One region of the Nocardiopsis sp. EMB25 genome, then DNA from elsewhere that is predicted to be linked to it. Evidence: predicted binding sites of a transcription regulator. Region 1 holds the regulator's gene; the other holds the start of a gene.
The links. The regulator LexA, encoded in region 1, represses DNA repair genes until DNA is damaged. The targets are predictions, from matches to a motif close to TCGAACANNTGTTCGA.
Positions count from the first base shown of each region.

Region 2: a site for LexA is predicted at 9,496-9,511, ahead of uvrA (excinuclease ABC subunit UvrA). Genes of this name have one in related genera too.

Region 1 covers NZ_JAMTDN010000001.1:3,269,402-3,285,457, forward strand. The annotation lists gene KIK06_RS14140 (vitamin B12-dependent ribonucleotide reductase) at 1-1,112, opposite strand, end outside; gene nrdR (transcriptional regulator NrdR) at 1,172-1,645, opposite strand; gene lexA (transcriptional repressor LexA) at 2,294-3,010, shown strand; gene KIK06_RS14155 (alpha/beta hydrolase family protein) at 3,105-4,178, shown strand; gene KIK06_RS14160 (hypothetical protein) at 4,201-4,839, opposite strand; gene KIK06_RS14165 (hypothetical protein) at 4,836-5,447, opposite strand; gene leuS (leucine--tRNA ligase) at 5,540-8,035, opposite strand; gene KIK06_RS14175 (long-chain-fatty-acid--CoA ligase) at 8,384-9,940, shown strand; gene KIK06_RS14180 (carbohydrate ABC transporter permease) at 10,039-10,935, opposite strand; gene KIK06_RS14185 (hypothetical protein) at 11,106-11,393, shown strand; gene KIK06_RS14190 (carbohydrate ABC transporter permease) at 11,441-12,319, opposite strand; gene KIK06_RS14195 (sugar ABC transporter substrate-binding protein) at 12,457-13,737, opposite strand; gene KIK06_RS14200 (hypothetical protein) at 13,883-14,380, opposite strand; gene KIK06_RS14205 (SAM-dependent methyltransferase) at 14,507-15,793, opposite strand; gene KIK06_RS14210 (FAD-binding oxidoreductase) at 15,853-16,056, opposite strand, start outside.
Region 2 covers NZ_JAMTDN010000001.1:2,846,120-2,862,175, forward strand. The annotation lists gene KIK06_RS12205 (Rieske (2Fe-2S) protein) at 1-40, opposite strand, end outside; gene KIK06_RS12210 (GNAT family N-acetyltransferase) at 257-781, opposite strand; gene KIK06_RS12215 (asparagine synthase-related protein) at 795-2,372, opposite strand; gene KIK06_RS12220 (hypothetical protein) at 2,415-2,573, opposite strand; gene KIK06_RS12225 (hypothetical protein) at 2,960-3,208, opposite strand; gene KIK06_RS12230 (hypothetical protein) at 3,205-3,471, opposite strand; gene KIK06_RS12235 (hypothetical protein) at 3,753-3,953, opposite strand; gene KIK06_RS12240 (hypothetical protein) at 4,007-4,255, opposite strand; gene KIK06_RS12245 (helix-turn-helix domain-containing protein) at 4,374-5,579, opposite strand; gene KIK06_RS12250 (RDD family protein) at 5,753-6,361, opposite strand; gene uvrA (excinuclease ABC subunit UvrA) at 6,396-9,230, opposite strand; gene KIK06_RS12260 (TerC family protein) at 9,604-10,629, opposite strand; gene KIK06_RS12265 (glycosyltransferase family 4 protein) at 10,949-12,037, opposite strand; gene murJ (murein biosynthesis integral membrane protein MurJ) at 12,034-13,662, opposite strand; gene KIK06_RS12275 (hypothetical protein) at 13,673-14,638, opposite strand; gene KIK06_RS12280 (copper transporter) at 14,644-15,720, opposite strand; gene steA (putative cytokinetic ring protein SteA) at 15,717-16,056, opposite strand, start outside.

The DNA of each region.
Region 1 (16,056 bases):
ATGTGCCCCCGGTCGGTCAGTACCCGCTGATCCGCCGGGAAGCACGGGTTGCTCGCGCTGATCCGGCCGGTCTCCGGGTTGGTGTGCCAGTCCTGGATGGCCCCGTCGTACTGGATGCCCGGATCGGCGCACTCCCAGGCGGCGCGGGCCATGCGGTGGAACAGCTCCCCGGCGTCGACGGTGGCGATGACCTCGCCCGTCGTACGGGAGGTGAGACCGAAGTCGGCGCCGCTCTCGACCGCGCGCATGAACGCGTCGCAGACCCGGACCGAGTTGTTGGCGTTCTGGTACTGGACGCTGAACATGTCGGCGCCGCCCAGGTCGACGTCGAAGCCCGCGTCGCGCAGGGCGCGGATCTTGTGCTCCTCGTGCGCCTTGGTCTCGACGAACTCCTCGATGTCGGGGTGGTCGACGTCCAGCACGACCATCTTGGCGGCCCGACGGGTGGCACCGCCGGACTTGATCGTCCCGGCCGAGGCGTCGGCGCCGCGCATGAAGGAGACCGGCCCCGAGGCCATGCCGCCGGAGGAGAGCGGTTCCCGGCTGGAGCGGATGCGGGACAGGTTCACACCCGCGCCGGAGCCGCCCTTGAAGATGATCCCCTCCTCCTTGTACCAGTCGAGGATCGACTCCATGGTGTCGTCGACGGAGAGGATGAAGCACGCCGAGACCTGCTGCGGTGAGGTCGTGCCGACGTTGAACCAGACGGGCGAGTTGAAACTGAACAGCTGATGGACGAGCGCGTACTTGAGTTCGTGGTCGAAGGTCTCGGCGTCCTCGTCCCCCGCGAAGTAACCGTGCGAACGGCCGGTCTCGGTGTAGACCCCCACGACGCGGTCGATGATCTGTTTGAGGCTCCACTCGCGTTCGGGGGTTCCGAGCGCCCCCCGGAAGTACTTGCTCGCCACGATCTGGGTGGCGTTCATCGACCACGAGGTGGGGAACTCCACACCGCGCTGCTCGAAATTGACCGTTCCGTCGCGCCAGTTGGTCATGACGACGTCACGGCGTTCCCATTCGAGGGTGTCGTAGGGGTGGACACCGGGTGTGGTGAGGACGCGCCTCATCCTGAGCCCCTCGGGGCCCGTCTGGTCACTCGTGCTCTTCGTCATGACGGCATTCCCCCCGAGAACGCGTCGACGGCACGGCTCCCGGCCGTGCGGTGGAGGTGTTACTCCCCGTCCGCGCCGGACCCGACCTCGTGGTCCTGGCGCAGGCTGGCGATCTCGGCCTCGAAGTCGGCGAGGCTCTCGAAACCGCGGTAGACGCTGGCGAAGTGCAGGTAGGCGACCTCGTCGAGTTCGCGCATGGGACCGAGGATGGCCAGTCCGATCTCATGCGCCGGCACCTCGGCCAGTCCCCGGCTGCGGATCTCCTCCTCGACCCGCTGGCCGAGCTTGGCGAGGGCGTCCTCGGAGACGGGGCGGCCCTGGCAGGCTCTGCGCACCCCGGCGATGACCTTGGTGCGACTGAAGGGCTCGGTGACGCCGGAGCGCTTGGCGACCATCAGAAGGACGGTCTCCTGTGTGGTGAATCTGCGCTCGCACGCGGGGCAGGACCGGCGGCGGCGGATGGCCGCACCGTCGTCGGTGGACCTGCTGTCGATCACCCGGGTGTCCGGATGGCGGCAGAACGGACAATACATCCCTGTTCACCTGCTTCCCTCGCGACGACCCGCACATCCACTTAACCACAACTTCTGGGCTTCCACCCCACCAACACACCCAGATGTTGTGGTCGAACCTCAACGACCACGGATGAGGCCGCGACCTTCGACGAACACGCACCCCGTGCGCGCCCGGGCGGCCGCGCACGGGAACACGGACACCGACGCTCGGAGGGGGAGGGGATCGGCGGACGACCCGCAGGGGGTGGACCGGGCCGCCCGAAACCCACTTCCCAGGGTACCGCCGACGCGCCGCCCGACCGCCGCGGACGGGCCGCCCGGAAAACGCGATCGCCGCCCCCGCAGGCGATCGCGCACGAACACCGACGCGGGGCGACCGGGCCCGCTCGTACACGGGCGCGCTCGTGTTGGCGCATTCCCGGGACACCGGGACGGGTACACGTGTACACGTAAGTGGAGGCCAGGAATTGACCGCGAAAACGCGCGAGCAATTGTCCGCAGCCTCGAACGCTTGTTTGATATCACCGTCAGCAACGACTAATGTTGACGTTGATTTCACTCCGGTTTCGCCGTCACGTGGACCCCAGGGTCGGCGCGGTCGCGGATCGGACGTGGCCAGTCACACAAGCAGGCCCTGACCGAACCGAACGCCGAGGAGGCCCGGCCGTGCCGGAGGAGAATCCCGGAACCACCACCGTCCTCTCGCCCGTGGGCGATGCGGACGGGCCGACGCCCGACGCTCCCAAACTCACGGCGCGTCAGCAGAGCGTGCTGAACTGTATCCAGCGGTACGTAAGGGAACGCGGTTTCCCGCCCTCGATAAGGGAAATCGGCGACGCCGTCGGCCTGTCCAGCCCCTCCAGCGTGGCGCACCAGCTCAAGGTGCTCCAGCGCAAGGGCTACCTGCACCGCGACCAGAACCGCCCCCGCGCCGTCGAACTGCGCACCCCCGGCCGCTCGTCCGGCGCGAAGGCGGACCCCGCGGAGTTCACCGCCGACGCCTCGCGTGCCGCCGCCGTGCCGCTCGTCGGCCGGATCGCCGCGGGTGGTCCGATCCTGGCCGAGGAGTCCGTGGAGGACGTGCTCTCCCTCCCGCGCCAGCTGGTCGGAGAGGGACGGCTGTTCATGCTCACCGTGGTCGGCGACTCGATGACGGACGCCGCCATCACCGACGGCGACATGGTCGTGGTCCGCCAGCAGCAGGACGCCAACAACGGCGACATCGTGGCCGCCCTGCTGGACGACGAGGCCACGGTCAAGGTCCTGCGCCGCGAGGACGACGGCCACGTGTGGCTCCTGCCCCGCAACGAGGCCTACGAGCCCATCAACGGGGACGACGCCACCATCCTCGGCAAGGTCGTCGCGGTCATGCGCCGCGTCTGACGCCGATCCCGCGTCCCCGGTCCGTCCGCGTACCGGGGACGGACCGGTCACAGGACGGCATACACGGCCTCCGGGCACGCCCTAAGCTGGGGGCGTGTCCACACCCACCACCTCCCCCGCGCACGGCCGCTGGCGGATGCTCGCCGTCGTCGGCGCGACCACCGGCCTCCTGTTCTCCACCGCCTGTTCCGGCGAGGACCCCTCGGTCCCTCCGCCCGGCGTCAGCGGGTCGGCTCGGGACCTGTCGTTCACCGTGGACGGCGCAGAGGTGTTCGCGACGTTCACGGCGCCCTCGGACACCACCGGGACGGTGCCCGCCGCCCTCATCGTCTCCGGCAGCGGCCCCACCGACCGGGACGGCAACGCACCGACGCGACCCGACGCCGACACCAACCTGAACCTCACCCGTGTGCTGGCCGAGGCCGGTGTCGCCTCGCTCCGCTACGACAAGCTCGGCAGCGGCGAGACGGGGGCCGACGGCCTCGACCCGGACGATCCCATCGCCCCGGAGGTGTTCGACCGTCAGGTGGTCGCCGCCTTCGGGGAGCTGCTGGCCCAACCCGAGGTGGACCCCGAACGCACCGTCGTCGTCGGACACAGCGAGGGCGCCCTGTTCGCCCTGCGCGCGCACGAACTCGTGGACGCCTCGCCCGCGCTGGTCCTGGCCGCCCCGCCCGGAACCCGCTACCTGGACCTCATCGACCGCCAGCTCACCGAGCAGATCCGCGTGGGTGAGGCCCGCGGGCAGCTCGATGAGGGCGACAGTGTCACCCTGCTCTCCGACGCCCGCGCGGGACGTGCCGCGCTGCGCGGTGGACGCGCCCTGCCCGACGACCTGTCGCCCCTGTTGGAGACCGTCTACTCCGAGCGGAACTCGGCCTTCCTGACCTGGATCGACGCCTTCGACCCCGTCGACCTCGCCCGGGACGTCCCCGAGGGCACCCCGGTACTGGTGCTGTGGGCAGAGCAGGACGCCCAGGTCTCCCGGGCGGACGTCGACCGCCTCATGAGCGGGTTCACCGACGCCGAACGCGTCGACGTCCCCGACGCCGACCACGTGTTCCGTGAGTTCCGGGACGAACCCGGCGCGGCCGTGCTCGACGCCGACCGCCCCTTCGCCCCGGAGGTCGCCCCCGCGTTGGAGGAGTTCCTCGACGGAGCCTGGTGAGCCGTCTCGCGGGGCGCCCTGGTCAGGCGGGCAGTTCGGCGATCACGGCCCGGGCGAGTTCCTCGGCCGTCTCCCGTCCGTGCTCCGCCTCCGCCGCGCGCGCGACGCCGTAGTCGGCGGCGGCGCCGTAGCAGGTCTCCACGTACAGGTTGGACACGCGGGCTCCCACACAGGCGAACGGGAAGTCGGACTCGTCAGTCCAGCTGACCGCTTCGTCGCCGATACCGTCCACCGCGGTGGTGTCCTGGTTCGCGGTGGTGTTCCGCAGGTTCTCGGCGGCCGTCTCGATCCCGCCCGGGTTGGGCGCGGCGACCATCACCAAGGTCGCGAAGGAGGGCACCGCCTCCCCCGGCCCCTCGGGGGTGGCCCACCGACACTGCCATCCGGTACCGAACGTGTCCTGCTGCCCGCCGACCGGCGCCTCGAGCTCCAAGACATGGGAGGGCACCGACGCGGCGAGGGCCTCGGTCTCTCCCACCGCGCACTCGGGTGCGGCCTCGAAGTCACCCGACTCCAGGGCCTCACGGTTCAGGACGAACCACACACCGCCCGCCACGAGCAGGACCGCCACCAGCGTCAGCGCCACGACACCGGCGATCGCGCATCCCCGGCTCTGAGGCTGGGCCCGCGGGACGACCGGACGATGGCCTTCCGGGTTCACAAGACCTCCACGAGTTGCTCCGCGACCCGCACCGTCAGCTCACGGGCGTCCTCCCGGTCGGCGGGCCCGTCTCCGGAGACACCGGAGTAGGCCACCCGGACCAGCAGATTGTCAGTGTAGAAGGCCAGGTCGGCGGTGCCCTGCGCCCCGTCCGTCCACACGTGCCCCTCGACATCCGACGGGAGCCGGACACCGTCGCTCGTCCGGGGCACCAGAGCCGTCAGAGCCCGTTCGGCGTGTTCGGTACCCGCGACGGGCACTTCCCCGGAGGTGTCGGTGAACAGCGCGGAGAACTCCACCCGCAGCACACCGGGGTCCTCGGCGGTGCCCAGCGAGGTCCACGCGCACAGCGCGGTGTCACCGCCGGGCCGCGGCCCGGACTCGATGGTCTCAGGAACGGCGTCGGGCAGGGCCTCGTCGACCACGGACGCGGGTACGGCGGCGCAGTCGGGGGCGGTGGTGTGGACGTCGTCCGCGCCGGGGACGTCGGGGTCTCCTCCCGCCAACACGAGTCCACCGCCGATCGCCGCGGCGGAGACCAGCGCGGCGCCACACACGATGACGGCACCGCGTACCAGCGGACCACCCGACCTACCGGATGGGGACACCCGGCCACCGCCTCCCTGTCAGTCGTCACCCACTCCGGCGTGTCACACGGAGGCGGCGGTCGCCGAACGCGACCGCCGCCTCCGTTGCCGGATCAGCCGACGACGATGTTCACCAGCTTCGGCGCGCGCACGATCACCTTGCGGATCTGCTTGTCGCCGATGAATCCCTGGGCCTTCTCCGAGGCCAGCGCGAGCCGCTCCAGCTCCGCCGGGTCGATGTCGGGCGCCACGGTCAGCTTGTCCCGAACCTTGCTCTGCACCTGCACCACGCAGGTCACGGACTCCTGGACCAGCAGTTCCGGGTCCGGATCGGGCCAGTTGCCGACGGCGACCGTGCCCACGTGCCCCAGCCGCTCCCAGCCCTCCTCGGCCACGTAGGGCGCGAACAGGGACAGCGCCACGGCCACGAACTCGGCCGCCTCGCGCACGGCCGGGTCGGCCGCGCCGGGGCCGGAGTCGATCGCCTTGCGGGCGGCCGAGACCAGCTCCATGGTGCGCGCGATGGCCACGTTGAACCGGCGCGCCTCCACCAGCGTGGTGACCTGGTCGATGCTGCGGTGCGTGACCCGGCGCAGCTCGGTGTCGCCGGCGGTGGCGTCGGCGCCGGGCGCGCTGGCCGCGCCAGCCTCGCACATCACGCGGAACGCACGGTTGAGGAACTTCTGCGCGGCGGTGCAGGAGACGTCCGCCCAGTCGACGTCCTCCTCGGGCGGGCTGGCGAAGAGCATGGTCAGACGGACCGCGTCGACGCCGTAGGTGTCGATCTCCTGGCCCAGGTCCACACCGTTGCCCAGGGACTTGGACATCGCCCTGCCCTGGTTGATGACCTGGCCCTGGTTGGTCAGACGGCGGAAGGGTTCGGTGAAGCCCACCATGCCCATGTCGTGCAGGACCTTGGTGAAGAAGCGCGCGTACAGCAGGTGCAGGGTCGCGTGCTCCTTGCCGCCGATGTAGTGGTCGACCGGACCCCACTTGTTGACCGCCTCGGTGTCGAAGGGGGCGGTGTCCAGGTTCGGCGAGCAGTAGCGCAGGAAGTACCAGGACGAGTCGACGAACGTGTCCATGGTGTCGGTGTCGCGGTTGGCGGGACCGCCGCAGGAGGGGCAGTCGACCTCCACCCAGTCGGTGGCGGCGGCCAGCGGCGACACGCCCCGGGGCGCCAGCTCGGCGCCCTTGAGTTCGGGCAGCGTGACCGGCAGCTGTTCGTCGGGGACGGGCACCTCACCACAGGAGGGGCAGTGGATGATGGGGATCGGCGTGCCCCAGTAGCGCTGACGGGACAGCAGCCAGTCGCGCAGGCGGTAGTTGACGGTGGCGTCGCCGGTGCCGCGCTCGGCCAGCACCTCGACGATGCGGTTGATCGCGTCGGTCTTGGTCAGCCCGTCCAGCGGCCCGGAGTCGCGCAGCGTCCCCTCGCCCGCCGTGGCCACACCGGTCTCGGCCGGGTGGGGCTCGCCGGTCTCCACGACCACCTTGACGGGCAGGTCGAAGGCCAGGGCGAAGTCGAGGTCGCGCTGGTCGTGGGCGGGCACCGCCATGATCGCGCCGTGTCCGTAGTCGGCCAGGACGTAGTCGGCGGCCCAGACCGGCATGCGCTCGCCGTTGACCGGGTTGACGGCGTGGCGGCCCAGGAACACACCGGTCTTGGGGCGCTCGGTGGCCTGGCGCTCGATGTCGGACAGCTTGGCGACCTCGGCACGGTAGGCGTCGAAGGCCTCGCGCTGCTCGGGTGCGCACAGCTCGTCCGCCAGGTCGGCGTCGGCGGCCACGACGAAGAACGTGGCGCCGTAGAGGGTGTCGGGGCGGGTGGTGAACACGGTCACCGGCTCGTCGCGGCCCTCGATGGCGAAGTGGACGTCGGCGCCGGTGGAGCGGCCGATCCAGTTGCGCTGCATGGCCAGGATCTCGTCCGGCCAGCGGCCGCCGTCCAGCTGGTCCATGTCGTCCAGCAGGCGCTGGGCGTAGTCGGTGATCTTGAAGTACCACTGGTTCAGGCTGCGGCGCACGACGTCGGAGCCGCACCGCTCGCACCGGCCCTGGACGACCTGCTCGTTGGCCAGCACGGTCTGGTCCTGGGGGCACCAGTTGACCTGGCCGTCCTTGCGGTAGGCCAGTCCGCGCTCGAAGAAGCGCAGGAACAGCCACTGGTTCCACTTGTAGTACTCGGGGTCGCTGGTGTGCAGACGGCGCGACCAGTCGACACCGATCCCGTACCGACGGAACGAGGCCGCCTGGGTCTCGATGTTGGCGTAGGTCCACTCGGCGGGGTGCGAGTCGTTCTTGATCGCCGCGTTCTCGGCGGGCAGGCCGAAGGAGTCCCAACCGACGGGGTGCAGGACGTTGTCGCCGCGCTGGAAGCGGTAGCGGCCGATGACGTCGCCGATGGCGTAGGCCTCGGCGTGGCCCATGTGCAGGTCGCCTGAGGGGTAGGCGAACATGTCGACCACGTAGCTGCGGGGCCGGGCGTCGGTCGGGTCCTCGCTGGCCTGGAACGGAAGCTCAGCGGCCCAGCGCGCCTGCCACTTGTCCTGGAGGGCGCGGGCGTCGTAGGTGTCGCCCGTCTTCTGGTCGCCGTCTACCGCTGTCATCGCTGATGTTCCCTTAGCCGGTCTCTGGGTCGGTCGCACGCGGACATGCCGAGCTGGGCCGGGCGTCCACTCGTGCAGTTTCCAGGTTAGCGGTACACGCCCGGGAGCGCAGACGGCTTCGTTCCCCGTGGACGACCTCCGCCAGCGCCTCGCCCGGGCCGGGCCCGGGTGTCCGGGCCGTGAAGGCGACGCGGACCCTGGAATCCCTTTCCGAACACTGTTAGGTTTCGATCCGATCCCCGTTCGCCACACCGACCGGCTGGTTTGTTACTCTGCCGTTCACGTGACGCGGACCACGAGACCCAGACCACACCTGGGTCCGTCACTCACTCGTAGCGGGAGGCCCCCATGCTCAATCTGTCTGTGCTTCTGGAGGACGGCGCCCGATCGGTTCCCGACAAGGAGTGCCTGGTCTTCGGAGACCTTCGCCTCACCTACGCCCTGACCGACATGATCGCCAACCAGGTCGCCAACCTCCTGGTGGCCAGGGGCGTCCGGCCCGGCGACCGCGTCGCGCTCGCCAGCCCCAACCTTCCCTACTTCCCCTTCGTCTACTTCGGAGCCCTCAAGGCCGGCGCCGTGGTCGTCCCCCTCAACGTGCTCCTCACACCGCCCGAGATCGCCTACCACCTGGAGGACTCCGGCGCCAAGGCGCTCTTCGCCTTCACCGGCTCCCCCGAACTCCCCCTGGGCGAGCGCGCCTTCGAGGCCTTCAACCAGGTGGACTCCTGCGAGACCTACATCGACCTGCCCGCCTCCCCGGGCGCCACCGAGTCCGCCATCGAGGGGGCCGAGACGCTCTGGAAGGCCCTCGACGGCCAGCCCGGCACGTTCGAGACGGTGCAGGCCAACTCCGACGACACCGCCGTCATCATCTACACCAGCGGCACCACCGGTAGGCCCAAGGGCGCCCAGCTGTCCCACCACAACCTGATGATGAACGCGATCGTCTCGAGCGACCTGGTCACCGCGCACCCCGACGGCCGGGACGTGTCCCTCGCCGTCCTGCCGCTCTTCCACATCTTCGGTCAGACGGTCATGCTCAACTCGGCCCTGTACCGGCACGGGACCCTGGTCCTCATGCCGCGCTTCGAGCCCGACGAGGCGCTGCGGCTCATGGACGAGGAGGGGATCACCGGGTTCGCCGGGGTGCCCACCATGTACTGGGGCCTGCTCAACGCGGTGCAGTCCGCGGAACCGGGCACCTACGACATCGGCAAGATCGCGGGCAACATCGTCGACGCGATCTCCGGCGGCGCCTCCCTTCCCGGGCAGCTCGCCGAGGACTTCGCCAAGACCTTCGGCGTCGGAATCAAGGAGGGCTACGGCCTGTCCGAGACCTCTCCGGCCGTGGCCTTCAACAACCCCAGGGTCCGGGCCAAGACCGGTTCCATCGGCCTGCCCGTGTGGGGCGTGGAGATGAAGCTGATCGACCCGGAATGGAACGACGCCGGGAACGAGGGCGAGATCGCGGTGCGCGGCCACTGCGTGATGAAGGGCTACCACAACCGGCCCGACGCCAACGCGGAGGTCATCAAGGACGGCTGGTTCCGTACCGGCGACATCGCGCGCCGGGACGAGGACGGCTTCTACTTCATCGTCGACCGGTCCAAGGACATGATCATCCGCGGTGGCTACAACGTCTACCCGCGTGAGATCGAGGAGGTCCTGATGACCCACCCGGAGGTCAGCCTGGCCGCCGTCGTGGGCGTCCCGCACGACACGCACGGCGAGGAGGCCAAGGCCTACGTGATCCGGGAGGCCGACGCCGCGCTCACCGAACAGCAACTGGTCGACTGGGCCAAGGAGCGCCTCGCCGCGTACAAGTACCCCCGCCAGGTCGAGTTCCGCACGGAGCTGCCCATGACCGCCACGGGCAAGATCCTCAAGCGCGAACTGCGCTGACCCTGTTCCCTTCCGCCCCTCCCCGCGCCTCCGGCGGCGTGCGGGGAGGGGTGCGCGCGTCCACGGACCGCCCCCGTGCCCTCCCGCACGGCCCGGGCTCAGCCCTTCACCGCCCCCTGGACGAGACCGGCGACCAGCCAGCGCTGCACGAGGACGAAGAAGACCATCACCGGAAGCGTGATGATCGTGGACGCGGCCATGACGTGCCCCCACTCGTTGGCGTACTGGCCGAAGAACTGGCGCAGCCCCACCGCCACCGTGTACCGGTCGCTCTGCTGCATGAAGGTCAGGGCCAGCACGAACTCGTTCCACGCCACGATGAACGAGAAGATCGCCGTGGCCACCAGGCCGGGCGCGACGAGGGGGAGGAGCACCGACCAGAACATGCGCGGCCACGACGCGCCGTCGATGTAGGCGGCCTCCTCGACCTCCCGGGGCACCGCGGCCACGAACCCGCGCATCATCCACACCGCCAGGGGCAGGGACAGCGCCACGTACACCACGCCCAGCCCCAGCACGGTGTTGAGCATCCGCAGGTCGCGCACCTGGAGGAACAACGGGATGACCAGGGCCTCCAGCGGCACCATCTGCACCACCAGGACGAGCACCAGTACCGACGTCCGGAACCGGAACCGGAACCGCGCCACGGCCACCGACGCCAGCAACGCGAGGAGGCACGCCCCCACGACGGTGATCGAGGCGACCGCCAGCGAGTTACGCAGGTAGAGCGTGAAGTCGCCCTCGGTCATCACGTACGTGAAGTTGTCGAACGTGACGTCCGTCGGCACCAGCGCGCCCGTTCCGGAGGTGCTCCGGTCGGAGAAGGCGCTGACCAGCATGAAGTAGACGGGAAAGAGGGTGAAGGCCAGCAGGACCACCACCCCCGCCGCCCTGCCCGCGCCCCGGAGCCTCCGGGGCGGCCCGCCCCTGCGGCGGGCACGGGCGACGCGGTCGTCCCAACGTCGGTCATCGGGTGCGGCTACGCGCGTGGCCAACACGGCTCCTCTCCCCGGTGCCCCGCACCGGACCTGGTGGGGTGGTGGGCCGCCGGAAGGGGGCCGTTAGACTCCTGCTCTGTTCGTGGAGGGGCGCCCGTGGCGCCGAGGCGAGGGCGAAGGGGTGAGGGCCGTGTCGGCGTGGTCAACGGAGACGGCGGCGTGAGCCCGTGAGCGAGTCCGCCGGTCCCTCCCCCACCGAGGTCGTCATCAGCTGGATCCCGCACGACGCGCGATTCCGCGACAGCGCCGTGCGCCACGCCCTGGCCGACCCCTCCGGACAGCGCCTGTTCGTGTACGTGAACAACCTGGTGAACCGGAGCCACGACGACGGACGCCCTCTGGGGGAGTACGACCTGCGCACGATGGACGCGGTCCTGGAGGACCTGGACCGTCGCCCCCTGGCCGCCGTGGACTGGCGGAGGGTCCGCGAGAAGCTCATCGAGGGGGCCGCCTGACCGAGGTCGGGTCCCCTTCCCTCCCGCCGTTCCCACGGGCCGTCCGGTCATCGCAGCTCGTCCTCCCGGAACAGGGCGCGCAGGTACAGCACGGTGATCCCCAACAGGAGCAGCGTGAGCAGGACCGCGACGGCCGACCCCGCCCCGTAGTCGTTGTGGCCGAAGGAACGCACGTAGGCCCACACGCCCAGGTTCAGCATCCGCGATCCTCCCACGTCCCCTCCGGGCATGAGGTAGATCTGCGCGAACACCTTGAAGTCCCAGATCGTGGAGAGCACGGTCACCACCGCGAACACCGGACGCAGCACGGGGAAGGTGACGTGCCAGAACCGCTTCCAGGCGCCGGCGCCGTCGATCAGCGCCGCCTCGTGCAGGTCCCTGGGCACGGTCATCAGTCCCGCGAGTACCGTGACCGCCACGAACGGGAAGCCGCTGTGCACCACGTTGAGGGTGACGATCGCGTAGAAGGACAGACGGTCGGCGAACCAGTTGTACCCCTCGGGCCCGAGCACGCCGAGGGACGTCAGCGCCTGGGCGACGACGCCGTCGTCGACGTCGAAGATCCAGATCCACACGTAGGTGCCGCTGACCGCCGGCATCGCCCAGGCCACCATCACGCAGGAGACGACGACCACCCGGGTGAGCGGGCGCAGCGTGGACAGCAGCAGCGCCACCAGCGTGCCCAGGACCACGGTCGAGACCACCGCGACCGCGGCGAACACCACCGTGTTGGGCAGGGCGACCCGCCACAGGTACGGATCGCCCAGGAGCGCCGCGTAGTTGTCGAACCCAACGGGGTCGGACTCGCCGGAGACCAGGTTGCGCAGGTGGAAGTCGCGAAAGGACAGCCACACGACGCGCGCGAGGGGGAACAGCAGGAGCGCCCCGACGACCGCCAGCGCGGGCGCGAGCAGCGCCCACGGCATGAGGGTCCTGCGAGCACCCGCGCTCAGGAACGGCGGCCGCCGTCGGCCGCGGCCCCTCGGCGGAGGCGCCCCCTCGGCGTCGCGGACGGTCTCTTTCGCCTCACGCGTGTTCCCCAGCCCGACCGGTGTGCCCACGCTCAGCCTCCGTTGAGGATGCGTTCGATCTCGGCGGCGGCCGTCGCGGTGGCCTCGTCCACGGTGGCGTCGCCGTTGAGGATGCTCTGCTGCATGGCGACGATGACCTTCTCGGCCTCCACCCGGCCCCAGGCCGGGGCGACGGGGGTGCCGCGACTGGCCGTGATGAGCTGTACGGCGAAGGGCCGGACCAGTGGGTCCTCGGACTCGGCGAACGCGGTCACGGCCTCCTCACGCCCGGGGAAGAAACCGGTCTCCTCGGCCCAGCGCGAGGAGAACTGGTAGCTGGTCAGGTGGTCGACGTACTCCCAGGCGACCTCCTCCTGCCCGGTCCCCTCGAACACCGACAGGAGGGAGCCGCCCGCGAAGGAGTCGGTGTAGCCGTCCTCCCGGCCCGGGATGACGAAGACGCCGAGCCGGCCCTCCAGATCGGGATTGGACTCCAGGATCGCCTTGGGGTTGGCGCTGCCGGAGATCGCCATGATGGCCCGTTCCTCGGCCAGGGATTCCATCACGTCGATCTCGTTCCAGTTCACCGCGCCGGTGGTGGAGACGCCGTCCTCCAGGGCCAGCCCGGTGAAGAAGGACATCCCGGCCCGGCCGCCGTCACTGTCGATCTCCGACACCCACGTACCGTCGGACGTCTGGACGGCGAGTTCCGCGCCTCCGCCCCAGATCCAGGGCATGACCGAGTACTGCGCGTCACCGGGGATCGGGAAGGCGATCATGTCCTCCTCCGCCTCGGAGAGCGCGATGGCGGTCTCCCGCAGCTCGGCCCAGTTCTCGGGGACCTCCTGGTCGTGCTCCTCGAAGATGTCGGTGCGGTAGACGATGGAACGGATGGCCGCGTACCACGGAACCCCGTAGATCCGGTCGTCGATCCTCCCCATCCGGAGCAGGCTCTGGGTGTAGACGTAGGGGTCGTCGACGTAGCCGGACAGGTCGTGCAGGGCGCCGGAGTCGGCGAACTCGGGGACGAAGGTCGTGCCGAGCTCGACCACGTCGGGCACCGTACCTCCGGCGATGGCGGTGGAGATCTTGTTCTGCGCGTCGCTCCACGGCACGAACTCGACGTCGACCCCGACGCCCGTCTGCTCGGTGAACGCCGCGTTGGCCGCGTCGAAGTAGGCCGTCTCGTCGGGGTTGGTGCCCTCCATGATCCAGACGACGAGGTCGTCGGACACGGAACCGCCCGTGCCCATGCCGCAGGCGGTGCCGACGAGGGCCAGGGCCATCGCCGCGGCGGGGAGGTGAACGTGAGTGTGTGCTCGTCTGCGTGCCATCGGCGCGCCTCCCGTTCCTTTCGAGGGTCCCCCGGGGGATGGTAGGAAACCTACGTAAAGAAGCGCCCCGTGTGAAGTAAACAACAGATCCTTGTGTCTCAGCTGTTAGGAGAGGATGGCCCCGGCGTCCGCGCCCGGACCGCCGTCAGTCCTCCGCGAGGCCGGTCACCTGGCGGAGGGTGGCCACGAGTTCGGGGCGACGGTACACGGCCAGTCCGATGGCGGCGCTGAACGCGGCGAGCATGTGCACGAAGACCATGGGGTCGCCCTGGGCGAACCGCTCGGCGGCCTCCTCCTCACCGATGGAGTGCGCCTCCCACGCGGTGCTGACGGCGAACTCCAGCTCGGGTGGGAGCATCTCGGCGACCGTGCGGGCGACGGCCTCGCGCGAGTCGGCGGGCTTCCACACCACACCGGTCTGCTGGACCCGGCGGCTCAGGAAGGCGGAGATGACCTTCAGTTCCGACATCACGTCGTCGACGTCGTCGGCCGCCTGAGGGATCACCTCGTCGAGTTCGTCCCGGTTGCGGTCGGCGTAGGCGCCCACGAGCGCGATCGCCGTGCGCTTGACGCGGTCGGGCAGGTCGGGCGCGGGGGTCTCGCCGCTTTGGGGCGCGTTCTCTTCGGAGGGCTCGGAGGACACTGTCGGGTCCCTTCACGGTGCTGCGGGCCGGTGTGAGGCTTCCATCATGCCGTCACGGAACCGTTCGCGCGTGACCGACGGGCCCGTGTCCCCTCCCGGCGAACAGGAGGGGACACGGCGACGCGCTCAGAACGCGGGACGCAGGGGCATGCGGGCGTCGGCGCCGTCCAGGCGGACGCCGAGGATCTGGTGCAGTTGCACGACGTTCCGCTCGAAGCCGAGCACGCATCCGGCCATGTACAGGCGCCACACCCGGGCGGTGCCCTCGCCCACCAGGGAGACCGCCTCGTCCCAGTTCCGGTCGAGGTTGGCGCCCCAGTGGCGAAGCGTGAGGGCGTAGTGCTCGCGCAGGTTCTCCTGGTGGCGGATCTCGAACCCCGCGTCGTTCATCGAGGTCTGGATGGCGCCCGGCCCCTCCAGCTCGCCGTCGGGAAACACGTACCGGTTGATGACCCCCTTGGGGTCCATGGCCTTGAGGTCGTTGCGCGGGCGGGTGATGCAGTGGTTGAGCAGCCGACCGCCGGGGACGAGCTTGGCGTACAGGGACGCGAAGTAGGAGTCCAGGTTGCGCGCACCGATGTGCTCGGTCAGCCCGATCGAGCTGATCCGGTCGTAGCTGCCGTCGGAAACGTCCCGGTAGTCCATGTGGCGGACCTCGGCCAGCTCCGACAGCCCCTCCTGGGCGATCCGCTTGGCCGCCCACTCGGCCTGTTCCTTGGACAGGGTGACGCCCAGCGCCTTGACCCCGTGTTCCCGGGCGGCGTGCATGACCATGCCGCCCCACCCGCAGCCGACGTCGAGCAGACGCATGCCCCGTTCCAGACCGAGCTTGCGCGAGACCAGCTCGTACTTGCGGAACTGGGCGCTCTCCAACGCCCCGTCGAATTCCTCCACTCGGCCCAGAGCGCCGTCCTCGTCGTCGAAGACGGCACAGGTGTAGGTCATGGACGGGCCCAGGACCAGCTCGTAGAAGGCGTTGGACACGTCGTAGTGGTGGTGGATGACCTCGGCGTCGCGTTCCCTGGAGTGCCGCCAGCCCATGGCCGCGAGCCTGCCCACACGCATCTCCTGCGGCGGCGGCGCCACACGGTTGACGAACTTGACCCAGCCCACGGACCGGACGATGCCGGCCAGGTCGCCGAGGGAGAGGTTGACCCCCTCGGCGAGCACGAAGTCGGACATACGCCTCAGGACGGTGTACATGTCGCCCTCGACGTCCAGGTGACCGGACACGTAGGCGCGGGTGAGGCCGACCGCGTTCGGTGACTGGGCCAGGTAGTTGACGGCGACCGGCGTGCGCACGTGAAGGGCGACGTCGGAGTTCGGGGCTCCGGCGGAGCTGCCGTCGTAGGCGGTGAAACGGATGGGCGCGTCGGGGCCGACGACCCGCTCGAAGATCTCTGCAAGCCGCACGTTCTCGTCCTCCCTCTCCCGGGCGCGCCCCTGGAGGGGACCGCCCGGTGTCTGCGGTGTCAGCGGTTGCGCACGCACTTGGCGTACAGGTCGAGCAACCGTCCCCGGGGGTCGTAGGACTCCTTGAGACGGGAGTAGGCGGGCCCGTTGTAGAGGCGCCAGAACTCGTCCTCGGCGTAGAAGGCGTCCGAGTAGAGCGACTTGTGGCCGCCGAGCCGCGCGACCTCCTCCTCCACCAGGCGGTTGTGGTGCGCCCGGCGCTG
Region 2 (16,056 bases), 420 kb from region 1:
CGGCCGCCCCCGCCGTCCCGAGCAGGCGGCGCCTGCTCATCCCGCACCCGCACGTTCTCTGACCGGACACGACCGAACGCTCCTCATCTGCACCGCTACGTCCAACACTACGAACTGTAGTAGGTACTGTGGGCGGTCCTGACCAGGGGTGGCCCCGCCCGCTCCGAAGCCCGCCGTGCCGGGGGTCAGCGCACGTCCAGCACCACGGTCCCGGCGATCTTGTCGTGGATCCCCTGCTGGTTGGGCCAGTTCAGGATCAAATGGTGACCACCGTCGTCAGTCCGAGTTCGGCCAGGTCAAGGCGCTCCGCTCGGCGCGCGAGCAGGTACAGGTGACCGGCTCGCCGGTCCATCTCCTTGACCAGGGCGAACCCCTGGGTCTCGTAGTACTTGACCAGCTCGGGGAAGAAGCATCCCCGCCGCACCCACTGTCGCCCCTGACGCGCGGCCTGGTCGACCGCCCACAGAGCGATCAGGGTTCCAGGCTTGTGCTCCCGGTACCCGGGGTCGGTGACGGTCGTGAACAGGTACAGGCTCCGCTCTTCGGCCTCTTCGGGTGTCCAGTCCTTCGGCGGCGCGTGGGTCGTCACCGTGGTGCATCCGACGATGCCGCCCTCGGTTTCGAGTACCCACATGAAGCCGCTTCCAGCCTGTCCGGCGAGATCGTCGACGTTCTCACGCCATGACTCCAGTCCGCGCTGTTCCATCCAGTCACAGCGCGCGGTGATCATCGACTCGACTGCGGCGGTGTCGGCCTCGATGGCGGGGCGCATGGTGAACACGGCTGATCCTCTCTCAGTGCAGGAAGGCGGTGGCGGACAGGTGCAGGCTCAACACTTCCAGGATCTTCGCGTCGCGCTCTTCGACGTAGCGCCCGGGAGTCAGACGGTCGACCGCGGTACGCAGCCCGTCGGGGTCCACCAAACCCTCATCGAACAGCACTGAACCCTCGGCCAGCATACGAGCGAACAGCTTGGGTGCGTAGGTGGTCAGGGCGTACTCGACGACCTCGGCGAAGCTCTCCCGCTCCACCGGATACACGACGTCGTCACTCATCCCGAGCGTGGCCAAGCGACGCCGCTGAAGCTGCTTCAGCTCACGCCAAGCGAACGGGAGCTGCTCGCCGAGCGCCACCATGTCCGGGTCCGCGAACGGGTGCACCGGCCACAGTCCATGCTTGAGAAGTACCGGGGCGGTCGTCTCCAGCGTCAGCAACGTCATGGAGTTGATCAACGCAGGAGGAGCGATGCCGTCGTCGGCGAACTCCAGCACGCTCGGAACCCGCGGGCCGACCCACGAGAGGATCTGCGCGTCGGTGATCTCGCCGAGCCCCTTGTGGGGCTCCTCCTCCTGAGTGAGGGCGACCATCTCGTCTCCCCCGAGGCCGGTCACGACGGTGCGGGCCCCAGCGGCGGCGATCGAGCGTGCCATCTCGACGAACGGCCGGTGCAAAGGCTCCTCCGTGGGGTTGACCACGCGGCCGTTGACCCAGGGGCAGTCAGGCGAGAGCGGCAGGTACCGCATGGCGTCGACGACCAGGTCCGAGTCGGCGAACCGCACACGGTCGCGGATCTCGGCGCGACGCCGGATCTGCTGCTCACGCCCAGGACCGCCGATCAACAGCGTTGCCGTGGGAAACCGGCCCGGGTACCGCTCGGCCGCGCGGGTGGCCACGGTGCCCGAGTCGAACCCGCCGGTCAGGTGGAACAGCGTGGTCTCCTCCGCCCAGGGGCGGCGGTCCATCGCCGTGTCCATGGTCGAAATGAACGCCCCCAAGACGTCGGCATCCGGTGCCAAGTCACGAGGCGTGCGGTGCAGGGCGGGATCGGGATAGGTGATCCACAAGTGCCCGCCGAAGTGCGCGGTCGCGCGCTCGGTGAGCCGGTGCACACCCCGGTACAGCGTCTCCGTCGAGTAGCGGGGCCGGTAGATCAGCAGCCGAGAGACCTCCTTGGGGTTGAGCCCGGTGGCGTGTGCGCGCAGGTCCGCCATGTCCCACGACCCGACCAGGGCCGTGCCGTCGGTGGCCAGGTAGAGCGGAGTTGTCCGGGCCGAACCGGCGGTGACGCGCACCGGCCGGTCGGGTTCGGTCTCGACGAGGACGACGTCGGTCGGCCAGCCGGTGACGGCGTCGCGGGCCTGGTCGTACTCGGCGGGGGTGAGGTCGCGAACCTCGGGATCGCAGACCGCCCGGTCGGCGACGCGTTCGCGGACCACGAGCAGGGTGCGCCGTCCGTCGGTCGCGGCCAGGTGCTCGACCATCGGGTGGTCGAAGGGCTCGATGCGGCTGCGGGTGTCCAGGGTGCTGTAGCACGCCCCGGACCAGTGCCAGGTCGGATTCTCGCTGTAAGGGGTCAACTGCAATCGCAGCATGGGCGCTACTCCGGGGCGTGCGTCGTTCAACGGGTCAGGTGGTTAGCGGGCGGTCGTGTCGTAGGTGTGGGCGGCGTCGCCCGACCCCGAGGACTTCTTGTACTCGTGGCTCTGCGCCGGGGTCTGCACGACCGCGCGGCGGGTCGCGAGGAACAGGCCGGTCACCTGCTCGCTCGTGGGCGGTGGGGTGAAGTCGTTCACCGCGTTCTCCTCTTCTGCTGGTGTTGACGGTTGCCCAGCGGGTGATCCCTACTGGGCGGGCACCGTTCCCGCAGGGGGACGGCGCTTGGTCCCGCGTGCCTGGGTCGGAACCAGCCAGGCACGCGGGGTCTGTGGTGGTGCCCGTTATCGGGGCGGATCTCCGTCTCGGCTGACGGACTCATCCGTCTGCGGGGTTTATCTGGTCACGGTCAGGACGTCTCGGCAGTGGCGGCAGGTCGCGGTGCGAATCCGATCCTGCGCGCCGGGTGGGTCCGGGATGTAGTCGTGCTGCCCGCTGGCGGTACCAGTGCACCGGGTAGCTCCGTCCACCGTTCCCTCCTCGGGGGAGGGTGCGGCCCCGGCCGGGGGCAGGGGCCGCACCCGGCTCAGACCGCCGCGACGGCATCCGGCAGGTTCTCCAAGGGGGACTCCCACACGAGCGTGTGCGGGTGCGGATCCCGGTATCGCGAGCGGGCCACCCGGATCACCGGCCCTACGGCTGCGGCGTAGACCGCGTGGCATTTCAGATCGGGACCCAGGTAGTGGACGACGGTGCCACGCTCGGCGGCCCACTGCTTGAGGGCGGACACGTCGGGCAGCTCACGAATGTCGCACACCATGCGTCGGTGCTTCATCGCGCCACCACCCCCTGGCGGGGCACCCGCTCGTGCCCGGTCTGGTAGGTGATCGGCGAGGCCGCGATCGCGTTGTCGAGCAGATCGACCGCGCCGGTCAGGTCGCCAGTTCCAGCCGCGTAGTCGACCGCCTGGCGGACGGCGTCGGCGCGGGTGTGCTCCAAGGCGTCCCGGTCGGCGCGGCCGGTGTCGGTCGGCGCGGCCGGGAGGGTGAGCGCGTCCCGGATCGAGGCGAGCAGGTCGCCCATGTCGGTGTCGATCATGCGGCGCCTCGCAGCAGGATCTTCACGGCCGGGGAGAGCGGGGCGAGGTCGCCGCCAGGCCAGGCCATGTGGGCCCGGACGCGGGCGGCCGGGGCAGAGGGGCGGGTGTAGCGCCGGACTCGGCGCGACCGGTGTCGTGAAAACAGTACGATCTTCATGTCTGCCTGCCTCTTCAGGTAGACCGGGCCCGGGGTGTTCGCTGCACCGCCGGGCCGTTTCAATGTGGTTGGGGCCTGATCCGAACGGAGACGGGGATCAGGTGCGCAACGCGGTAGGCGGCTTCACTGGTGCGTCGCTGTTGACGTGACCCTCAGCGCCTCGAAGAGCCGCACACGGAGTTCGGTGATGCTCGCTGCGGTGACACCGACGAGACCGTTGTCCGCGCCGGTTCGCAGGGCGCACCACCAGCCGGGGGACTTCCACACTTCCCAGCCCGGAAACTCCCTGTGGAACTGGGCGACCTGACGGTCACGGTCGTCCACCAACCGCGGCCTTGCCGGTGCCACCGGTTCGGTTTTCTGCCGGGGTCGGTGCGTCACGACGCCTCCAGCTGCTGCACGAGGTCGTCGTAGGTGTCAGCGGTCAGCTCCTGCGGCCTGCCCGAGGCGGGGGTGGTGATACGTACGGCGCACCACTCGCGGGCTGACTGGTCCTCGTCCCTGGACCGCCAGAAGCGCCATCCGGGGTACGTGCGCCGCAACTGTCCCAGCCGCTGCTCACTGCCGTGGTCGCTGGGCCATGGGCCGTGCAGCGACTCCCTTTCGAGCGCGCGTGTTCGCGCCATCGTGGACCTCCCTCACTGGTAGGTGAGGGAGACGCTACGCAGAGTTCGATGGAGTTCCCAGGGACAGAGCGTCCGGGTTCACGAGTGACGTGTCAGTAACCCGGACGCTCCGTCCGAGTTACTCGCTGGTGGTGCGGAATGCGGACACGAGCCCCGCCAACGGGTCGCTCATCCGCGCCTTACGCCGCCGCAGTTCTTCGGTGAGCGCAGCTCCGAACTTCTGGTGCCGGAACCACTCCGGCGACAGGGCTTGCGCCTGCGCGGCCGTCTCGATGGCGTCATCAGTCCGACGACGCAGAGACTGAGACTTCGCCACATCCAGCAGGTGCCGCCCGTACTGGATTGACAGCAACTGCCGGGCGTCCACCTTCCCAGCGGCCTTGAGTGCCTCGGCGGGCTTGCCCAGGACGGTGTAGATGTGCGCCGACTGGACCGCGAGCTGGGTCGGACCGAAGCTGATCCAGTACCGGCGCGAGTCCTGGTCCATCTGAACAGCAGCCGACCGAGCGTCTCGCAGGAACTGTCGCGCAGACGAGAGCCGGTCCGCGTCCGATCGGTGAGCGTCTGATCCCGCCAGCACTGCGGCCTGCATGAGCAGCCCGCCCCATGCCGCGATCCGTGCTTGGTCGCGGTCACCCATTCTCGGAGCGACGCTTTCGGCTGCACGCACCACGAGATCCTCAGCTTCGGCGTAGCGGCCCATGTGCAAAAGCACCCACGCGTAGGTGCCCGTGAAGCTCACGGGGCGGTAGGGGTCATCGCCTTGGCGAGCGATCATGATCGCGCGTTCCACACCGGTCAGTGCGGCGTCGACCTTGCCGGTGTGGACCAGCAGGGCGCTCGCGAGGTCGTAGGCGTGTGCGTAGGGTGCCGCGACGGCGGAGGTGCCGTGTTCGTACTCGGCGATCCGGCAGTCTCGGAGCAGGTCGGGTACGAGTGCGGCGAGTGCTCCGAACTCTCCTGCGAAGTACGCCCCGTAGCCGCGTCGGACCGTGCGCATCAGCTCCTCGGGGGAGGCCGGGCGACCTTGAGGGCGGTCGGGCAACAGGAGCTGGGGGTCGAAGATCGCGTTGCGTACGGCGATCACCGAGGAGGTGCCCACGGGGGTCAGGCGGGCGCGTTTGCGGATGAGGTCACCGGGGTCGCAGTCCAGGGCTCGGGCAAGCTTGACGATGCTGGGTAGTGAGCCGACCCGGGCACCGCGTTCGAGGCGGCCCACGTAGTCGGCCGAGACGCCTGCCCGGTCGGCGAGCGCTTCTTGGGTGAGTCCGGCGTCTTCTCGGCGTTCCTTGAGCTCGGGGCCGATCCTGATGGCCTCGTCCATAACGAAGGTCCCGTCTTCGGCTGGGGAGTGTGCACTGCCAGCCTAGGCTGGGACCTTCCTTCATGTCAGGGTTGCAGCGGGGTTGTGCCCGTGCTTCCCACCTGCGTAGGTGCGCTGTGGGCGGTCCTGACCAGGGGTGGCCCCGCCCGCTCCGAAGCCCGCCGTGCCGGGGGTCAGCGCACGTCCAGCACCACGGTCCCGGCGATCTTGTCGTGGATCCCCTGCTGGTTGGGCCGGTCCCAGGCGGCCATCCCACCGGTGAGCAGGACCACGACCATGAGGGCGGCCCACTGCGGCACGCTGGGCAGAGCGAACAGCAGGACGGGCAGGCCGAACAGGGCGGCCCGGACGGTCAGGGCCGCGACGGGCACCGGGCCGAGGCGGCCCGCACCGGCCGCGGGCGCCACCTTGACACCCACCAACCGCTTACCGAGGGTCTGCTGCCAGCGGGCCACCGCCAGGGTCTCGTAGCCGGTGTACAGGACGAAGAACGTGACGGCCAGGAAGTACCCGTACCTGCGCGGGCCGTCACCGGAACCGCCCAGGAGGTTGAGCGCCCCCAGCCAGACGAGGGCCAGGAGCAGGGCCACCAGCAGGGCGGGCAGCGCCACCACCACCATGTCGACGGCGCGGGCCAGGACCCGCGACCACCAGGTCGCCAGCGGGTACAGCCGCTCCTCGGGCCCGGCAGGGCCGGGCCGCCCCCCGGCTCCCGGGGTGCCCGGGTACGGGTACCCCTCCCGGGGCGCTCTCCAGTGCGGGTCCGGGGGTGGCTGGTTCATGCGGTGTCCGACCTCCTGGACGGTTCGCGGCGACTCAGAGCATCTTGGCCAGGAACTGGCCGGTGTAGGACTCGGCGACCGCGGCGACCTCCTCGGGAGTGCCCTGGGCCACCACCCGGCCGCCCCCGGAACCGCCCTCGGGACCCATGTCGATCACGTGGTCCGCGGTCTTGATGACGTCGAGGTTGTGCTCGATGACGATCACCGTGTTACCGGTGTCCGTCAACCGGTTGAGCACACCCAGCAGCTTACGGATGTCCTCGAAGTGCAGGCCCGTGGTGGGCTCGTCCAGAACGTACACCGTCCGCCCGGTGGAGCGCCGCTGGAGCTCGGCCGCGAGCTTGACCCGCTGGGCCTCACCGCCGGACAGCGTGGTGGCGGGCTGGCCCAGGCGCACGTACCCCAGCCCCACGTCGGTGAGGGTCTGCAGGTGGCGGCGGATGGCGTTGATCGGCTCGAAGAACTCCAGGGCCTCGGCGATGGGCATGTCGAGCACCTCGGAGATGTTCTTGCCCTTGTACCGCACCTGGAGGGTCTCCCGGTTGTAGCGGGCGCCGTGGCACACCTCACACGGCACGTACACGTCGGGCAGGAACTGCATCTCGATCTTGAGCGTGCCGTCACCCGAGCACGCCTCGCAGCGGCCGCCCTTGACGTTGAACGAGAACCGGCCCGGCTGGTAGCCGCGCGTCTTGGCGTCGGTCGTCTGCGCGAACAGCTTGCGGATGTGGTCGAAGACACCGGAGTAGGTGGCCGGGTTGGAGCGCGGGGTGCGGCCGATCGGGCTCTGGTCCACGTGCACGACCTTGTCCACCTTGCCGGTGCCGTTGACCCGCAGGTGGCGCCCGGGGACGTCGCGCGCCCCGTTGAGCTCCTTGGCCAGCGCCTTGTACAGGATCTCGTTGACCAGCGTGGACTTGCCCGACCCGGACACGCCCGTCACGGCGGTGAACACGCCCAGCGGGAAGGTGACGTCGACCCCGTCGAGGTTGTTCTCCCGCGCCCCGCGCACGACGAGCTCGTGCCCCTTGGTGCGGGGGCGGCGCGAGGCGGGCAGCGCGATGGAGCGACGTCCGGCCAGGTAGTCGCCGGTCATGGAGTCAGGGGAGGTGAGCAGCTCGTCCACGATGCCCGACACCACGACGTGGCCGCCGTGCTCACCCGCGCCCGGACCGATGTCGACCACCCAGTCGGCGGCGCGGATGGTGTCCTCGTCGTGCTCGACGACGATCAGCGTGTTGCCGATGTCGCGCAGGCGCTGGAGCGTCTCCAGCAGCCGGGCGTTGTCGCGCTGGTGCAGGCCGATGGACGGCTCGTCCAGGACGTAGAGCACACCGACCAGGCCCGACCCGATCTGGGTGGCCAGGCGGATGCGCTGGGCCTCGCCGCCGGAGAGCGAACCGGCCGAGCGCGCCAGGCTGAGGTAGTCGAGCCCCACGTCCAGCAGGAAGCCCAGCCGCGCGTTGATCTCCTTGAGCACCTGGGCGGCGATGACCATGTCCCGCTCGGACAGCTTGAGGTCGGCGAGGAAGGCGGCGCTCTGGCTCAGCGACATCTGCGCGACCTCGGCGATGGACCTGCCGCCGACCGTCACGGCCAGCACCACCGGCTTGAGACGGGTTCCCTCACAGGTGGGGCAGGGCACGGTGCGCATGTAGCCCTCGAGCCGCTCGCGGCCCCAGTCGCTCTCGGTCTCGGAGTGGCGCCGCTTGACCCAGGGGATGACGCCCTCGAACTCGGTGTAGTAGGAGCGGTTGCGCCCGTACCGGTTGCGGTAGGTGACGTGGACCTGGGTGTCGTGGCCCTCCAGGATGGCCTTGCGCACGCGGCGCGGCAGCCGCTCCCACGGGGTGTCCAGGTCGAAGCCGATCGCCTCGCCCAGGGCCGTGAGGATGCGGTCCCAGTACCCGGAGTTGGTGCCGCCCGTCCACGGGGAGACGGCCCCCTCCGCCAGGGTCTTCTCCGGGTCCGGAACGAGCAGGTCGGCGTCGACCTCCATCCGGGTGCCCAGCCCGGAGCAGTCCGGGCAGGCGCCGTAGGGGGCGTTGAAGGAGAACGAGCGCGGTTCGAGCTGTTCGAAGGACAGGTCGTCATAGGGGCAGAAGAGGTGCTCGGAGAAGACCTTCTCCCGATCGACGTCGTCCTCGGGCAGGTCGACGAAGTCCAGGACGATGGTCCCACCCGCGAGCTTGAGCGCGGTCTCCACCGAATCGGTGAGGCGGCCCCGGGCGGAGGGCTTGACGCTCAGGCGGTCCACGACCACCGCGATGTCGTGCTTGTCGTAGCGGCCGAGCTTGGGCGGCTCGTCCATGCGGACGGCGGCGCCGTCGACGACGGCGCGCGTGAAGCCCTTGGTCTGCAGGTCCTTGAAGAGTTCGACGTACTCGCCCTTGCGGCCGCGCACGACCGGGGCGAGCACCTGGAAGCGGGTGCCCTCGGTCATCTCCAGGACCCGGTCCACGATCTGCTGCGGAGTCTGCCGTGCGATCTCGCGGCGGCACTCAGGACAGTGCGGCACGCCCACGCGCGCCCACAGCAGCCGCAGGTAGTCGTACACCTCGGTGATGGTGCCGACGGTGGACCTGGGGTTGCGGCTGGTGGACTTCTGGTCGATGGACACCGCGGGCGAGAGGCCCTCGATGAAGTCGACGTCCGGTTTGTCCATCTGCCCCAGGAACTGGCGGGCGTAGGCCGAAAGGGACTCGACGTAGCGCCGCTGTCCCTCGGCGAAGATCGTGTCGAAGGCCAGGGAGGACTTACCGGACCCGGACAGGCCGGTGAACACGATCATGGAATCGCGTGGCAGGTCCAGCGAGACGTCCTTGAGGTTGTGCTCGCGTGCTCCCCGGACTACCAGTTGTTCGACCATCGAGTGAGACATCCTTCGGCTTGGGCGCACAGGACGCGACCTCGTCGCGCGACGTCGGCTGACCCGTGTGTGGGCTTCGCGGTCCGGTGGACGATCAATCGGCCGCCCCGGCCCGGGAACCGGGCGCGCGAAAGGGGGTGGGAAGAGGACGCGGGCCCCGCGGTCCCTCCCGTCCGACAAGACTAACGACCACCGGCGGCGGTTTCTTCCACCTCGAGGAAGTGGTGGCGCCCGGACGACTCCACGTCGGGCACCACCACTATAGACGAACAGGCGTTCGAATTTGGTTGTTTTCGAGAACCTGGACGGAAAACCGGACCCGCCCAGCGCCCTGACCGGGGAAGGACCGCGGCACCGCCCTCTCCGCCAGCGGTCAGGACCGGTCAGCCGCGGCGTCCTCCTCCGCCGCCGCCTCGACGGCGGGCCTGCGGCGGGCGTCGGCACGGGCCTTGACCAGGCTGGCGACGATCGTGACCGCCATGAGGCCGATGATCACGGTCAGCGAGGTGCCGATACCGATCTCCGGGGCGTGCACGCCGTTCTCGTGCAGCGCGTGCAGGATCATCTTCACACCGATGAAGACCATGATCGCGGACAGGCCCCAGCTGATGTAGACGAGCTTGTCCATGAGACCGGCCAGCAGGAAGTAGAGCTGGCGCAGACCCAGCAGCGCGAAGGCGTTGGCGGTGAAGACGATGTAGGCGTCCTGGGTCAGCCCGAAGATGGCCGGGATCGAGTCGACCGCGAAGACGAGGTCGACGACGCCGATGGCGACGATGACCAGGAGCATCGGGGTCACGTGCCGCCTGCCGTCCAGCTTCACGGTCATGTGCGCGCCGTGGTAGTCGTCGGTGACCGGCCAGAAGCGCTTGACCAGGCGCACGGCCGGGTTCTGGGTGAAGTCCTTCTCCTCCTCGTCACCCTTCACGTGGTCACGGACGATCTTGTAACCGGTGTAGATGAGGAAGGCGCCGAACAGGTAGAAGACCTCGCTCCAGGCGTTGATCACCTGCGCGCCGAGGATGATGAAGAAACCGCGCATGACGAGCGCGATGACGATGCCGATGAGCAGGACCTCGTGCTGGTACTTCCGGGGCACCGCGAAGGCGCCCATCAGGAGGTAGAACACGAAGAGGTTGTCGACGCTCAGGCTCTTCTCGGTGATGAACCCGGCGAAGTACTCCGCGCCGGCGGTCGAACCGCCGAAGTACATCAGGCCGAAACCGAACAGGACGGCCACACCCACGTAGAAGGCCGCCCACCAGGCGGCCTGACGGACCCCGAACTCCTTCGGGCCGCTCTTCTTGCTCCAGGGGTGGTCGACGATGGCCAGGTCGATCGCCAGGACGGCGACCATACCCAAAATGGTGACGGCCCAGACCCACAGGGGAACGCTCACGGTCGGAAACTCCTCCGGTCGGTGCGCGCGGGAGCACTGCGCGCACGTCGAACTACCGGAGGTCTCTCCCGTTCGCCCGACGTCGGCACGAACCGACGGAACCGGGAACACGACACTGTGCTCCGTGATGACGGCCCCGCCGCGACAGGGATACTCCCCTCACGTGACATACGAGGGTACCGAGGCACACCTCACGACATGAGTGCGAAACCCGGCCCGCACCCAGCATGTCATCAAATACCCACGGAGGGAAGTCGGCCACAGGGTGGCGTTCACCATGCACCGGGGTTCGGAGCACGTCCCAGACCCCGCCGGCACGTCAGACGCCCCGACGCGCGACCGCCGCGTACACGCCCTCGGCCGCCGCCACCGCGTCCTCCTCCGTCGGCAGGTTCCGGGCCGCCGCACGCGCGCGCACACGCAACTCCCCGGCCAACTCCGGCTCGTCCAGCACCCGCCCGACCGCCGCCGCCAGGGCACGCGGGTCGTCCGGCGGCACCATGAGCACCGTCCCCGTGTACAGGTCAGGGATACCGCCCACCCGCGTGGCCACGACCGGCAACCCCGCCCGGAGCGCCTCCATGATCACCAACGACGGCCCCTCCCACCGGCTGGACAGACAGAACACGTCCGCCGCCGCCAACAGGTCGGCCACGTCCGAGCGGTGACCGAGCATGCGCACGTCCGCCTTCAGCTCGGCCGCCGTGTCGTGCAACCGCCCCCACAACGGCCCGTCCCCGGCGATCGCCACCACCGGCTCGGGACGCCGCTCGGCGATCGACGGCGCCGCGGCCAGCAGGGTGTCCAACCCCTTCTGCTCGGACAACCGGCCGATGGTCAGCACCAGCGGCCGCTCAGGACTCACCGCCAGATCGGCCCGCGTGGCCTCACGCCCATTCAACGGATCCCCGACCGCGGGCGCCGCCACCACCGCCATCCGGGCCTCACGTGCCCCAGCCGCACGCAGCCGCCGAACCAGATCACCCGAAACACCCAGGGCCACCTCCGCCCGCCGAGCCACGATCCGCTCCAGCACGGGATAGGCCAACGACAACGGCCCCGTGACCGACGGCGGCGCGTTGTGCGCCGTCACCACCAACGGCGACGCCCCCGCCAACGCGCACAGTGCCCCCGCCCGCACCCCGTGGGCGTGCACGACATCCGCTCCGCTCACCAGAGCGCCCAACCGCAGGACGACCCCCGGGTCACCCAACGACGGGGCGGCACCGATCGGGACCGGCACGAACCGGATCCCCGCCCCGGTGAACCCGAACGCCCGGTCGGCCGAGGCCGGCCCGAGCACCGCCACCCGGTGTCCCCGCCCGCGCAACCCCTCGGCCAGCGAACGCACGTGCCGCCCGACCCCTCCGGTGCTGGTCCCGACGACCAGCGCGATCCTGCGGTTCACCGCTCTGCCCTCCTGCCCTCTCGTACGCTCCTGACACGGGTGGCCACCGCCCGCGGCGCGGACGGGTCCACCAACGCGGCCACGACCGCGAACACCACCAACCCGGCCCCTGCGGCCACCATCGCCGAACCCGCGGCCCGCCACACGTCGTCCAGGGGCAACACCGCCGCGACCGTACGGCCCACGGCCCACCCCGCGACGCCTCCCACCAGGGACGCGACCACCGACCGGCCCACCCCCGCCAGCGCCGCCCGTCCATGCGCACGCGCCGAACCCGCGCACGACAAGACCGCCGCCAAGGTGAGCCCCACCGTCATCGACGCGCCCTGCGCAGCGATCGTCCACTCCGCGGGCACCGCCCACACCAGCACGACCGCGCCCGTCATCACCACCACCCAGCCGGCGACCTGGGCGGCGGCCGCCCGGCGGCCGTCGTGGGAGGCGTACAGCGCCCGACCGAGCAGGGCCACCAGACCGAACCCCACCACGCCCGGAGCGTAGGCGAGCAGCGCCCGCTCCAGCGCCAACGGGTCCTCCCGCGCGAAGACCACCGCGACCGGGACGGCGCCCGCCGCCAGCGCGGTGCCCGCTCCCGCCGTGGCCACGGTCGTGGCCCGGGCCGCACCGGAGACCAGGGTGGCGAACCCCTGCCGGTCACGGTCGGCGTGCGCCACCGCCAGGGCCGTGAAGGCACTGGTGGCGACGGGGACCGCGATCACCCCGTAGGGAAGGGTGAACAGAGCCCAGGCGTAGGTGTGCAGCACGGCCGCGCCCGCGCCGCCGCCGTGGTTGGCCAAGGCCACGAACAACAGCAGACACACCTGCATGGCCACGAGGGGCAGGAGAGAGGCGACAGCCAGCGCCCTGACCCGCTCCCCCACCCCGGGCGGGAACGTCAGACGCGGGCGGGGACGCACGCCCAACCCCGCCATCGGGCCGAGCACGGTGAGGAACAGGGCGGCCACCCCGGCGGTCGTCCCCAGCGACAGCGTGAGCTCGGCGGCCGTGGACAGCTCCCCCACGTCCTGGCGGCCTCCGGCCCCCAAAGGGACGAAGACGAGGTAGGCGGTGATCACCACGAGACTCGACACGAGCGGAGCCAAAGCGGGCGCGAGGAACCGGCGGTGGGCTTGGAGCACCCCGTACAGGACCGCCGCCAGGCCGTAGAAGACCACCTGGGGGGCGAACACGACGAGCATGCGCGCGGCCAGGGCGAGCAGGTCGGCGTGGTCGCAGCCGCTCACCGGCCCCAGCATGAGCGCGACCACGGGGACCGCGGTGGCGGCGAGCAACACGGACAGGGGAACAGCCAGCAGCAGGACCCAGGTGATCAGCGCGGAGACGGTGTGGCGTACCCGCTCGTGGTCGTCCCGCCTCACGGAGGCCGCCAGAACCGGCACGACCATCGCGGCGAGCGCCCCGCCGATGACGATCTCGAACAGAACCGCGGGCAGCTGGTTGGCCGTGACGTAGGCGGTGCCCAGACAGGTGTCTCCGACCGTCCGGGCGAACACCACCGTCCGCCCGAAGCCCGCCACCCGCGCTCCGACGGTGGCCAGCGCGATGACCGCCGCCGCCGTGCCGACGCCGCGCGTCACCTCGCGGCCGAGGGCGGCGCGGGGCACCGTGCTCCCCTCACACGCACCTGCCCCAGCGGTCGAGGCGGCGCAGGGCCGGCACACGGTCGATGACCCGGGAGAAACTCGTGCGCTCACTGGCCAGGGTCAGGGCGACGGCCCCGCCGAGCAGCACCAGGCGCACCGGTCTGGGCGCGCGGGCCACGGCCGCCACCCCCAGGGCGGCGCCGAGCGCGTTGGCGCCCGCGTCACCGAGCATGGAGCGTTCGGCCAGGTCGTCGGGGAGCAACGCGGCCGACGCCCCCACCACCGGACCGACCAGGGGCGCGGCCGGGGAGGCCAGCGCCGGGGCCGCCGCCAGCAGTACGAGCTTGGCCGCACGGCCCGGGCGCAGGTCGAACAGGTTGACCAGGTTGGCGCTGGCGGCGATGAGCGCCCCGTCCAGGAGCGTGTCGGCCGCCGACCGGCGCAGCAGCGCGGCCGAGGCCACCCCCGTGGCACCGATACCGACCATCTTGACCAGCCCCGTGGTCACGCGCCCCCGGGCCAACGCCCCCAGGTGACCGCGCAACCCGCGCGCGGCGGGGGATCCCGACAGGTCGTCGTAGGCCCCGAACGCGGCGGCCCCGGCGGCGGCCAGGGCACAGGAGGCACGCGCACGCGGGGTCAGCCCCGGAGTGACCAGGCTGGCGGCGCACACGCCCGAGGCGAGCGCGGGCCCCTCCTGCAGGGTGACGGATCGGCCCCGGAAGTTGGTCCGCCGCCACGGGTCCGGCTCGTCCGCGACGGTTCCGGCGCCCGACCCCTCCCCGGGCCCCTCAGCCCCGGCCGGTGCTTTCGCCGACGGCCCGGGCGCGCGGACCGGCCGGGGCCGCGTGAGCAGCGTGTAGGCGGCGCGGGCGGCCACGGCCCCCGCCATGGCGCCGACCAACCCCTGGCTGAGGGGACGCCCACAGGACAGGAGGACCTCAACGATCGAAGGCCGACCACCGGGGGTGGCGGAGGACGACGGACGCGTCACCACCGGCCTCACTCCCCGGCCCGGGCGGCGTGGCGCGCCTCGTCCCGCGAACGGGTGTCCCCCGCCCCGTCGGACTCTCGCCCCCCGGAGTCCTCATCCTCGGTGTGCCTCGGTTCGGGCAGCGGGTCGGGAACGAAACCCACCGCTCCCTCGCCCATCCCGTAGGCGAGGGCCGCCCCCTCCAGGCTCGCCGCCAGGGCCAAAACGGTGATCACATCACCCATCGGACGCCCAGCCAGGTCAACAGTGGTGAAGGCGGACTCCTGGGCGCGGGCTCGGGCGATGAGACCGCCGGGTTGGCCGGAGACGGCGTCCCCGGCCAGGACCGTGGGGCCGACCTCCTCGCGCAAAGCGGCGACGAACGCGGTCAGGGCGGTCTGAGCGGCCTCGGAGTCGCCCTCGGAACCGAACGCGGGCGCGACCACGACCACCGCGTCGGCGGCCTCGGCCGGATCACCGTGGAGCTCGACCAGCCCGCCCTCGGCGAAGGCGGCCAGCACCGCCTCAGCCGTCCGGTCGTCCGCCTCCTCGTCTTCACCCTCGTCGCCCTCGTCGTCCTCGTCCTCGTCCTCGTCGTCCTCAGAACGCGTGTCGCGAACCAGCGCCCGGCCCAACTCCGTACCCGCCCGGTGGTGGGCTCCTCCAGTGAGCCGGTCGGGGTCGCGCGCGACCTGGACCGCCAGCTCTCCGATGAAGGTCGCCTTGTCACCGTCCACCAGATCCGGGGTGAGGTCGACACGACCGACCACCTCGCCGTCGGCCTCCTCGACCCGGTCGGCCAGCGCCGCGACCACCTCACCGTCGGCCCCCGGGGCGGCCACCACGACCACCCCCACATCGTCGAGCCGACGGTCGAGCACGTCCTCGGAAGCGGCCTCGGCGAACATGTCGGCACCCGCACCGACGCGCTCGGCCTCGTCACGTTCGGCGCGCAGCTGCTCGCTCTGGCCGCGCAGGTCGGCGGTCTCCGACTGGAGGGTGTTGAGCAGCGGGTCCTGAAGCATGGTGGTACCCAGGACGAGCCCCACGGTGAGCGCGAGGAACACCGCGACGATGGACACCAGGTGGTAGCGGAAGTCGATCACGTGAACAGCCCCGTCATCCAGTAGGAGAACGCGTCCCAGCGCGCCGCGAGGAAGGTGAGGTAGACCTGGCCCGCCGGGGAGCTGTAGGCGGCGACGACGATGGTGATCAGGCAGGCGGCCACCAGGCCCAACAGAGCCCACGGAGAGATCCGCGAACGGTAGAGGCGGCTGACCCCCTTGGCGTCCACGAGCTTGCCGCCCACCCGGAGGCGGGTGAGGAACGTACTGGCCATCCCCGAACGCCCCTTGTCGAGGAACTCCTCCAGGGTGGCGTGGGTGCCGACGGCCACGATGAGCGCGGCGCCCGCACCGTCGGCCAACATCATCGCCACGTCC